One region of the Pusillimonas sp. NJUB218 genome, then DNA from elsewhere that is predicted to be linked to it. Evidence: predicted binding sites of a transcription regulator. Region 1 holds the regulator's gene; the other holds the start of a gene.

What was found. Region 1 encodes sigma-54, which starts transcription at its own class of promoters, with help from an activator protein. Its sites were predicted from a motif close to TGGCANGNAANCTGCTTT; they were not measured.
Region 2: the regulator sigma-54 is predicted to act here: its motif matches at 1,629-1,646, upstream of glnA (type I glutamate--ammonia ligase).

What each region holds. Positions count from the first base shown of each region.
Region 1 covers NZ_NQMK01000011.1:80,612-85,794, reverse strand. The annotation lists gene CHR62_RS14240 (peptide chain release factor 3) at 1-1,029, shown strand, start outside; gene CHR62_RS14235 (hypothetical protein) at 1,130-1,801, shown strand; gene bfr (bacterioferritin) at 1,850-2,329, opposite strand; gene CHR62_RS14225 ((2Fe-2S)-binding protein) at 2,458-2,736, opposite strand; gene rpoN (RNA polymerase factor sigma-54) at 2,876-4,297, opposite strand; gene CHR62_RS14215 (hypothetical protein) at 4,296-4,832, shown strand; gene leuA (2-isopropylmalate synthase) at 5,151-5,183, shown strand, end outside.
Region 2 covers NZ_NQMK01000005.1:178,941-184,123, forward strand. The annotation lists gene glnL (nitrogen regulation protein NR(II)) at 1-141, opposite strand, end outside; gene glnA (type I glutamate--ammonia ligase) at 164-1,576, opposite strand; gene hemW (radical SAM family heme chaperone HemW) at 1,786-3,030, opposite strand; gene rdgB (RdgB/HAM1 family non-canonical purine NTP pyrophosphatase) at 3,036-3,641, opposite strand; gene rph (ribonuclease PH) at 3,646-4,395, opposite strand; gene CHR62_RS08550 (YicC/YloC family endoribonuclease) at 4,530-5,183, shown strand, end outside.

The sequences.
Region 1 (5,183 bases):
GCCGGGCAAGAGCGCCGCAACGACGACGATGACCTGATCGAAGGGCGCAATAACCCTGAAATCGCCCAACGTTTTGGTGATGCCTTTGCCAAAGCCAACGACGAAATCGAACTGATTGAGGCCGCGGCCCCCGAGTTCGACCATGCCGCCTTTTTGGCCGGCAAGCAGACCCCGGTCTTCTTCGGGTCAGCCATTAACAATTTCGGCGTACAAGAAGTGCTGGATGCCCTGGTCGACCTGGCGCCGCAACCTGGCCCGCGCCAAGCCGTACAGCGTCAAGTGCAACCCGATGAGCCCAAATTCAGCGGTGTCGTGTTCAAGGTACAAGCCAATATGGACCCGGCCCACCGCGACCGCGTGGCGTTTGTGCGCGTCAGCTCGGGGGAATTCAACCGGGGGATGCGGCTCAAGGTTTCGCGCACCGGCAAAGAAATTCGCCCCAACAACGTGGTGTCATTCTTGTCGCAACGACGCGAACTGGTGGAACAGGCCTATGCCGGCGACGTTATCGGTATCCCCAACCACGGCGTACTGCACCTGGGCGACGTCCTGACCGAAGGCGAAAACCTGCAGTTTACCGGGCTGCCCTTCTTTGCCCCCGAACTCTTTCAAGCCGTTGAAGTCAAAGATCCTTTACGTACCAAGCAATTGCGTACCGGCCTGACGCAACTGGGCGAAGAAGGCGCCATTCAGGTGTTCCGGCCCATTGCCGCCGGCGGCGCCTTGCTGTTGGGTGCAGTGGGCCAATTGCAGTTCGAGGTCGTGGCCCATCGGCTCAAAACCGAGTATGGCGTTGAAGCCCGGATGATGTCGTCGCGCTACAGTCTGGCGCGCTGGATAACCGCCAGCGATGCCAAAACGTTGCAGAAATTCATCGACAACAACGCGGGCAATATTGCCTACGACGTGGTCGAAGCGCCCGCATTTCTGGCATCATCGCAAGCGCAGCTGCGGGTGGTACAAGAGCTTTACCCCGACATTACCTTCCATACCATGCGCGAACATGGTGGCCAGGTGTTTACAAAGTAGTTCAAATTTTCAGCCTGTTTTTACGTTTGAATAGATGTGTTCACGTTCGGTTAGAAGCGAACGTTTTATACTTCGGATAACTCAGCTACCAAGGTTTAGGATGTCCTGGCGTTTCATTTTTGCCATTTTGGCCCTTTTTATGGCTGCCTCGGCCTGGGGCGGATTGCGCCTGGGCGAATGGCTGGTGGCCAACGGCCCCATGGCATCTGCGGCACCCGGTCGCCCTGAAATCGCCCCGGTTCCCGTACTCGACGCCGATGGCCGGCCGTTTTCGGCTCAACCCCCGCAGCCTCTGGTCAGCGGGCGTCTGGCCATCCCCGAGCCGTTCGAATCGGTCGCCTGGGAAGTCGTCAACGAGAACCCCACCAACCTGCTGGCGTCCAACGTTATTTCTATTGCCACAACGCGCATCACAATGGCCGAGGCCGAGCAAATTGCCGCCCTTGAAAGCGGGCGTCTGATGGGCATCGCCGATGTCGGCGACCTGATTTCTTCTATTGGCAAACAAGGCGGGCAATCGGGGACACCGCTACAGCCCGTCGAGATGCCCGACCAACCGCCCGCTCCTGCGCTCGACAATACCGGCAGCTTGCCTGCCCAGCAAGGAAGCCACCCCTCGGCCTGGCTGGCGCAGTTGCGATCCGACCTGCAGGCATGCAATGCGCAAAGCTTCTTCGACCGCCCCAGTTGCGCCTGGGCAGCCCGCAACAAGTACTGCACCCCCAATAATGCCTGGGGCAAAGTCGAAGATTGCCCAGCCAAAAACTTTTAACAAAAAAGCCGCCCGGTTAGGCGGCTTTTTTATTGGCATGACACGTAATTACGACGCGTCGTGACTCATTTGCGACTGCAGATAGTTTTGCAGGCCGACTTTGTCGATCAGTTCGATCTGGGTTTCAAGCCAGTCGATGTGCTCTTCGGTGTCGTCGAGAATGTCTTGAAACAGATCGCGCGAGACGTAATCGCGCACTGACTCGCAATACGCAATGGCTTCTTTAACGGTCTCTTGTGCGCCCGACTCAAGTTTGAGGTCGCAGGCCAGCAATTCGGGAACGTCTTCGCCAATAAGCAGTTTGTGCAGATCTTGCAGATTGGGCAGGCCGTCGAGCATGAAAATGCGTTCGATCAGGCGGTCGGCGTGCTTCATTTCGCCGATAGATTCATCGTATTCGTGCTTGCCCAGTTTATCGAAGCCCCAATGATTGAGCATACGGGCATGCAAAAAATACTGGTTGATGGCGGTCAGCTCGTTTTTGAGCTGCTTGTTTAGAAACTGGATTACGGTGGCGTCGCCTTTCATGTTTTTCTCCTGGAGGGGGCAGACCTAAAGGCTACCACGCCATGATGAGAATTTCATTAAAGACGCGAAGAAAACAACCACCGGGACGCATACCGCCCGGGGACTGTTACATTGAGCGCGGCGCTGGGTCAGGCCCGGCAGGCAATGACTTCGACGAATACTGCGGGTGCCGCGTCGTTGGCGGCGGGTTCGACCAGATCGCCCAACGGATGAACCGTTTGATGCGACGCCTGACGGCCCCCTGGCAAGTATTCGGCTGCAGTGTCTGCGCAGCAGCCACAACATGACGCCACCCCAAGCTGCGCTTGCAGGTCGGACATGCTGTGAGCGCCAGCGGCAACGGCTGCCTTGACTTGTCGCTCGGTGATAGCGTTACAGATACAAATGAACATGAGAACAATTATCATCTAGTTTCTTTGTGCGTGCAATACCCTGAATGCGACAAAAACCGATAATTTTGTAACCCGTTATGCCCTGACGTGCGGGCAGACACAACCCGTCAGCCGCCCATGCAGCACGACAGTCAGGCAAAAGCCCCGGCCCAGGTCAGACCGACATACTGGCTCGCGCCTTACGCACCGATGCCGGCTCGATGCCGTCTAGTTCGCGGTATTTAGCCACTGTTCGACGAGCAACGTCGACGCCTTTCTCGGCGAGCTTATCGGCAATTTTGGCGTCAGACAACGGCTTGGCGGGCGGCTCGGCGCGCACCATCTCGCGGATCATGGCCCGCACAGCCGTGGCCGACGTCGCCGGCGCCAGCCCCTCACCGCCCAGGGCGGTACCCAAAAAGTACTTCAGCTCGAACACGCCCCAGGGCGTTTGCATGTACTTTTGCCGTGTCGTCCGCGATACCGTGGACTCGTGCAATTCGAGGGCTTCGGCAATATCGCGCAACACCAAGGGCCGCATGGCCTGTACACCTTTGTCGAAAAACGCCTGCTGGTGCTGAACAATAAATTGCCCCACACGTAAGACGGTTTCAAACCGCTGCGCGACACTTTTAACCAGACCATGCGCCTGCTGCAATTGCGCCTGTATCTCTGAACGGTCTGCTCCGCTCCGGTCTTCGCGCACCCATTGCTCGTAGACCGGATTCACGCGCAAACGCGGCACAGCCGCGCCGTTCAAGCGCGCTTCCCAGCCCTTTTTGCTCTTGATGACCACCAGCTCAGGGACGATATAGTCCGCCACACTTTGCGACCAGGCCCGCCCAGGCTTTGGGTCGAGCGTGAGAATAAGCTGATGGGCTTGGCGCAAGATGTCGGGCGAACATCCCAAAGCAGCCACCAGACGGGCGGCATTGCCCTGAGCCAGCAAATCCAGGTGCTGCGTAACCAGCGCCATCGCGCACGCCATCACCTCCGGGTCGTACGCAGCGCGCTGACGCAACTGCAAAACCAGACACTCTGCCGTTGAGCGGGCACCCACACCTGCCGGATCAAACGACTGCAACAAGCGCAAGGCGGCGAGCAACTCATCTTCGTCTACCTCCAACTCGTCGGGCAACACCCCCCGCACGTCGTCCAGAGACACCGCCAGCAAACCGTTCTCGTCCAGCTCTTCGATTAAAAGCTCTACCAGAGCCTGGTCCCGCCTGCCTGCCCGCGTGAGGCGCAGCTGCTGCACCAAATGGTCTCGCAACGTGACCGCCTGCCCTATTTCCGGGCCGCCATCATCGTCGAAATCGCCACGCCCTGTTCCCGAAACACCTGCCGTCAGCGGGCTGTCGTCTACGTATTCATCCGATGGCGCATCGGCCCGGGCTTCGCTATCATCGGCGTCGTACTCCCCCTCGCGCTCCAGCAGGGGGTTGTCAGCAAGCGCCTGGGCCACTTCTTGCTCCAGGTCTTGGGCCGACAACTGCAGAAACCTGATCGACTGCTGCAGCTGCGGCGTCAGGGCCAGGTTCTGGTGTTGCCGCAGTTCTAACGAATGTCGCGATTGCATAGGTAAAATAGCCCGCATGAAAACAGATCCAGCCTACCAGCCCACCGCCCGCGACCATGCCGCGCTACGTCAAACCTTGCTCAAACTTACCGCAACGCACAAAATCGTGTGTACCGTGGTGGTGGTCGTCGTGGCCGTGCTGTGGTTCGAACTACTGACACGCCTAGTGGCTTTTGGCCGAGGTATTGATTATTCGGGGCTTGAAGCCTTGGGCGGGCCGGTTACGCAAATGCTAAAGCGCTATAACCCGTTCTTCTGGTGGGCGCTGGCAGCGCTGTGCACACTTATTATGGCCTATTTTCTGGTGTCTTTTGTGCGCAGCAGCAGGCGCCGGGTCGATGCCCGCATGGTCAACGCCAACGTCATTGCCGGGTTGGCCGCGCAGCTGTCCGAACCCGCCCTGACTGTGCTGCGCTGGGTTTGGGAAGACCCGCGCTTCCCCATTACTGTTGGAGACCTGCAACAAACCGCCACCGAGCTGCGCAGCGGCAGAGCCGCGAAAATCCAGCTTTCGCGAGAACATGCCGCCCTGCTGTCACGCAACGGCCCCTAGCCCACACTTGCCAATTTGGCGCAAATATGGTTGACTATGGGGTATGAACACCCAGGCCTTTACCCCTCTTAACACTACCGGCAACCCCGTTGCCGGCTTGGTTGCGGGTACGGCTAGCACACTCTCCCTTCTCTCGCTATCGCTGCTGCTACCGATCGGTTGCCGGGCCTAGCGTCATGTGGCAGTCCGGCAGCCGTTCAGCCACGCCCCCATTCCGTATTTCGTTATCCGTTATTTACCAACCTTGGGTTGATGCCGAATCTTCATTCGATGTTTACGGGTAACGCGCAGCAACAAACTTAGTGAAACAGGTGCAATATGCTCTCGAACCCCTCCGACAAATACCGTCCG
Region 2 (5,183 bases), on a different contig from region 1:
CTGCGCAGGGACGCCCTGCATTTGGCGTCGCGACACGCCGAACAACTCTTCGGCGCTGCTGTTGGCAAAGGCCACCTGGCCTTTGCCATCGAGCAGCAAAACTGCGGTAGCGAGCAGATCGTAACTTTCGGGGTGCGTCATGTCACGATCCACCCTGCCCGGTTTACAGGCTGTAGTACATGTCGAATTCGACCGGATGCGAAGTCATGCGCAAGCGGGTGACTTCGGCCATTTTCAGGTCGATATAGGCATCGAGCATGTCGTTGCTGAACACACCACCACGGGTCAGGAACTCGCGGTCGGCATCGAGTGCAGCCAAAGCTTCTTCCAGAGAGGCGCAAACGGTCGGGATTTTTGCGTCTTCTTCGGGCGGCAGGTCGTACAGATTCTTGTCGGCTGGGTCGCCGGGGTGAATCTTGTTCTGTACACCGTCCAGACCGGCCATCATGAGGGCCGAGAACGCCAGGTAGGGGTTGGCCAAAGGATCGGGGAAGCGCGCTTCGACACGACGGGCCTTGGGGCTGCCGACGTAAGGAATACGGATGGACGCCGAACGGTTACGGGCCGAGTAAGCCAACTTGACGGGCGCTTCGTAGTGCGGCACAAGGCGCTTGTACGAGTTGGTACCGGGGTTGGTGATGGCGTTAAGCGCACGTGCATGCTTGATGATGCCGCCGATGTAATACAGGGCGAATTCAGACAAACCAGCGTAACCGTTACCGGCAAACAGGTTTTGACCGTCTTTCCAGATGGACTGGTGAACGTGCATACCCGAACCGTTATCACCCACGATAGGCTTGGGCATGAATGTGGCTGTTTTACCGTAAACGTTGGCAACGTTATGGATGGTGTACTTCAAAATCTGGTTCCAGTCGGCGCGCTCGACCAGCGTGCTGAATTTGGTGCCGATTTCGAGCTGGCCGGGGCCGGCTACTTCGTGGTGGTGCACTTCAACGGGCACGCCTTGCTGTTCGAGCAGCAAGCACATTTCGGAGCGCATGTCGGCGAAAGAATCGACCGGGGGCACAGGCACGTAACCGCCTTTGACGCTGGGGCGATGGCCCAGGTTACCGCCTTCAAGCTCAAGGCCGCGCGACCATGAACCTTCTTCAGACTTGATCTTGACGAAGCAACCGGACGCATCGTCGTTCCAGGTAATGCCGTCAAAAACGAAAAATTCGGGCTCGGGACCAAAATAGGCAGTATCGCCCAGGCCGCTGGACTTCAGGTAGGCTTCGGCGCGCTTGGCCAGCGAACGCGGGTCGCGATCGTAACCTTTCAGATCCGACGGCTCGACAACGTCACATGTCAGGATCAGGGTGTTCTCTTCACGGAACGGATCCATACGTGCCGATTTGGCATCGGGGATCAGCAGCATGTCGGAGGCTTCAATGCCCTTCCAGCCCGAAATCGAAGAACCGTCGAAAGCCTGGCCGGCTTCGAGTTTTTCTTCATCGACCGTATGGGCAGGCACCGTCATGTGGTGCTCGCGACCAAGCGTGTCGGTAAAACGAAAGTCCACAAAGGCGACTTCCTTGTCTGCAATGAACTTCACAACATCTTCTGGGGTGGACATAAGAACTCCTGAGCAATGAGGGGTCAACAATTCGATACTGCGTACGCCTATACAAGCAATAAGCGTGCCAACTTTTAATTCGCCAAAATGGATGGGAAATGCACCACGGATAAATTAATTTGCCTGCTGCCGTGGCGACGACTGACTCACATTGGTGCATACGCACTATTATGGTGCGTTTTAAGGTGCGGTTGTACCGTTTTTACACATTAATCCAAAAATTCGGATTGCAGGTCATTTAGAAACTGCCACCCCAGCGCCGTGGCCTGGAAGCGAGTGGGATCGTCAACCAACAAGCCTTTGCGTACGGCGCGATCAACGGCCGGCGCAATGGCCGACACCGGTACGCCGGTACGTTCGGTAAACGTGGCAGCACTTACGCCGCTGCGCAGACGTAAGGCATTCAGCATGAATTCGAAGGGCAGGTCTTGCGCAGGTACGACATCGTCTTGCGCCAAATGACTGCCGTCGCGCTGGTGTACTTGCGTCATCCAACTGGCCGGATTTTTCAGGCGGGCCTGACGGATAATGCGATCGTGAAACGATAGCTTGCCATGTGCACCCGGGCCAATGCCTAAATAGTCGCCAAATTCCCAGTAGTTAAGGTTATGCAGGCAACGTTTGCCCGGACGGGCATAGGCCGAGACCTCGTAACGCTCGTACCCGGCCGCCGCCAGCGTGTCGGCGACCCGCTCTTGCATGATCGCCGCGTCGTCTTCCGACGGGATATTGGGCGGGTACTTGGCAAATACTGTGTTGGGTTCAAGCGTCAGGTTGTACAGCGACAGATGCTCGGTGCCGAACGCCAAAGCTTCGGCCAGGTCGGCATCACACTGATCCAGGGTTTGGTCGGGCAAGGCAAACATCAGATCTAAATTAACCCGGGGTACGGCCGCTTGCGCCATAGCGATGGCGGCACGCGCCTGGTCGGCGTCATGGATGCGCCCCAACGCTTTCAGGGCTGCATTACTGAAGCTTTGAATACCCAGCGAGATACGGCTGACGCCGCTCGCGGCAAAATCACGAAAACGACCTGCTTCGGCCGTGCCGGGGTTGGCTTCTAATGTGATTTCGGCACCGGGCAAAACGGTAAGGCAGGCGCGAAACATAGCCAACATTTGGTCAAGCGCTTGCGCCGACAGCAGGCTAGGCGTGCCGCCGCCAATAAATATCGACACGACCGGGCGGCCCCAAATCAAGGGTAACGCCTGCTCCAGGTCGGCCTGCAAGGCCGACAGATATTCGGCTTCGGGAAGATCGCCTTTAAGCTCGTGCGAATTGAAATCGCAATAAGGGCATTTGCGTACGCACCAGGGCACATGAACATACAGTGATAGCGGCGGCAGGCTGGTTAGCGTAATGCCGCTGCCTGCCGATAGCGCCACACCCGCGGGTGTGGCAGGGGCCGCACTAGCCGGAGCATTTGCCGGCTGTATGGGAATAATGGTGCGCATGAGGTTTAATGCCCAAGCCGGTCGGCCAACCGGGGCAACAACTGCTGCAGGGCTTGGCCGCGGTGGCTGGCACGGTTCTTTTCTTGAGCCGATAGCTCGGCCGCGGTTTTACCCAATGTCGGCAAATAGAAATGAGGGTCGTAACCGAAGCCATTGCCGCCTTTTGGGGCGTCGATGATTTCGCCAGGCCAAACGCCTTCGGCAATAATGGGTTGGGGATCGTCGGCCGAACTAACGTATACCAACACCGCCACATAACGCGCCTTGCGGTTACTTTGCCCGGCCAGCCGGCTGACCAGATACTGATTATTGGCCGCGTCAGACTTTTCAAAACCGTTTAACGCAGCAAAACGTGCCGAATACACCCCCGGTGCACCGCCCAGCGCGTCTACACACAGGCCAGAATCGTCGGCCAAAGCCGGCAAACCCGTTAATTTGCTGGCATGCCGGGCTTTGGCCAGGGCGTTTTCGACAAACGTACCAAAAGGCTCGTCGGCTTCGGGTACGCCAAGTTCGCCTTGGGGCACCATCTGAATCCCCGCAGGCGCGAGGATCTCAGAGAACTCTTTGAGCTTGCCAGCGTTATTCGAGGCCAGTACGACTTTTTGCATGGCCTTACCCTTTTGACTGCGCCAGATCGAGCGCCTGTTGCTGAAACTTGACCAGTTGCGCTACCCCGACGGTTGCCAGATCGAGCAAATCATCCAGCATCGGGCGATCGAAGGTTTCGCCTTCGGCAGTACCCTGCACTTCGACAAATTGCCCTTTACCGGTCATGACAATATTCATGTCGGCGTCGCACCCCGAGTCTTCAAGGTAATCGAGGTCAAGCACCGGGCGACCGTTGACCAAGCCCACCGACACAGCGGCTACGTGATCTTTAATGGGGTTGCGCTGGACCAGGCCGTTATTAAGCAAGGTACGTACCGCCAGGGCCGCAGCCACCCACGCGCCGGTAATGCTGGCGCAACGTGTGCCCCCGTCGGCTTGCAAAACGTCGCAATCCAGGTGCAAGGTACGTTCGCCCAGGGCTTCCAGATCGAACACGGCCCGCAGGCTGCGGCCGATAAGGCGCTGAATTTCTTGTGTTCGCCCGCTTTGTTTGCCCCGCGCGGCTTCGCGATCGGAACGGGTGTGCGTGGAGCGCGGTAACATACCGTATTCGGCGGTAACCCAGCCTTGGCCCTGCCCCTTTAAAAATGGCGGCACTTTTTCAAGAACGCTGGCGTTGCACAATACATGCGTGTCGCCGGCCTTAATAAGCACCGAGCCTTCGGCATGGCGTGTAAAACCGGTAACGATAGACAATGGGCGCAGAGCGTTGAGCTCGCGACCCGACGGGCGAGCGGCTTGAGTGACGGACAAAAGTGTATTCCTTTGAAGTTGGGCATTGCGAGCCGTTAACGGCATCACACAGCAACGGCCCGGTCAGACGCGGAAGAAGCGTCAATGTTAAAGCATTTCAGCGCGCGCCACGAACCACAACACAGGATACTTTCATGACTATTCGCAGTATGACCGCCTTCGGCAATGCCCGCACCGAAGGTCCCGACGGGATGGCCTCTCTTGAGGTGCGCAGCGTTAACAGCCGCTATCTGGACGTGACATTCCGGATGCCGGACGATTTGCGCTTTGCTGAAGGTGCCCTGCGCGAACGACTGTCGCAACAACTGACGCGTGGCAAGGTTGAGGTGCGGCTGTCGTATACCCGTACCCGCAGCGAAACGACCAAGGCACTGGATACAAGCTATTTACAGACAGTGGCCGAACAACTGGCGCAAGCCCGCGCAGTTTTGCCCGAAACGCCCTCGCCTGCCCTGGCTGAACTGATCAAAGGCTCAGGTGCTGGCGACGCCGAAGGTTTTGACCCCGAAGTATGGACGCAATTGTCGGTACAGGCGCTGGAAGCTGCGCTGGCAGACATGCAGGCCAACCGCGAACGCGAAGGTGCACGATTGGCGCAAATGATGCTCGATTGCGCAGCGTCGATCAACGACATTGTGGCCGAGGTTGAGGCCGCCTTGCCGCAAATGCTGTCCGACCACAAGTCCAAACTGGCCGCGCGTCTGCGCGAGGCGCTTGAAGCGGCAAACCCCGGCGGGTTTGCGCAAATTTCCGGCGCCGAATTGTCGGCTCGCATTGCACAAGAAACT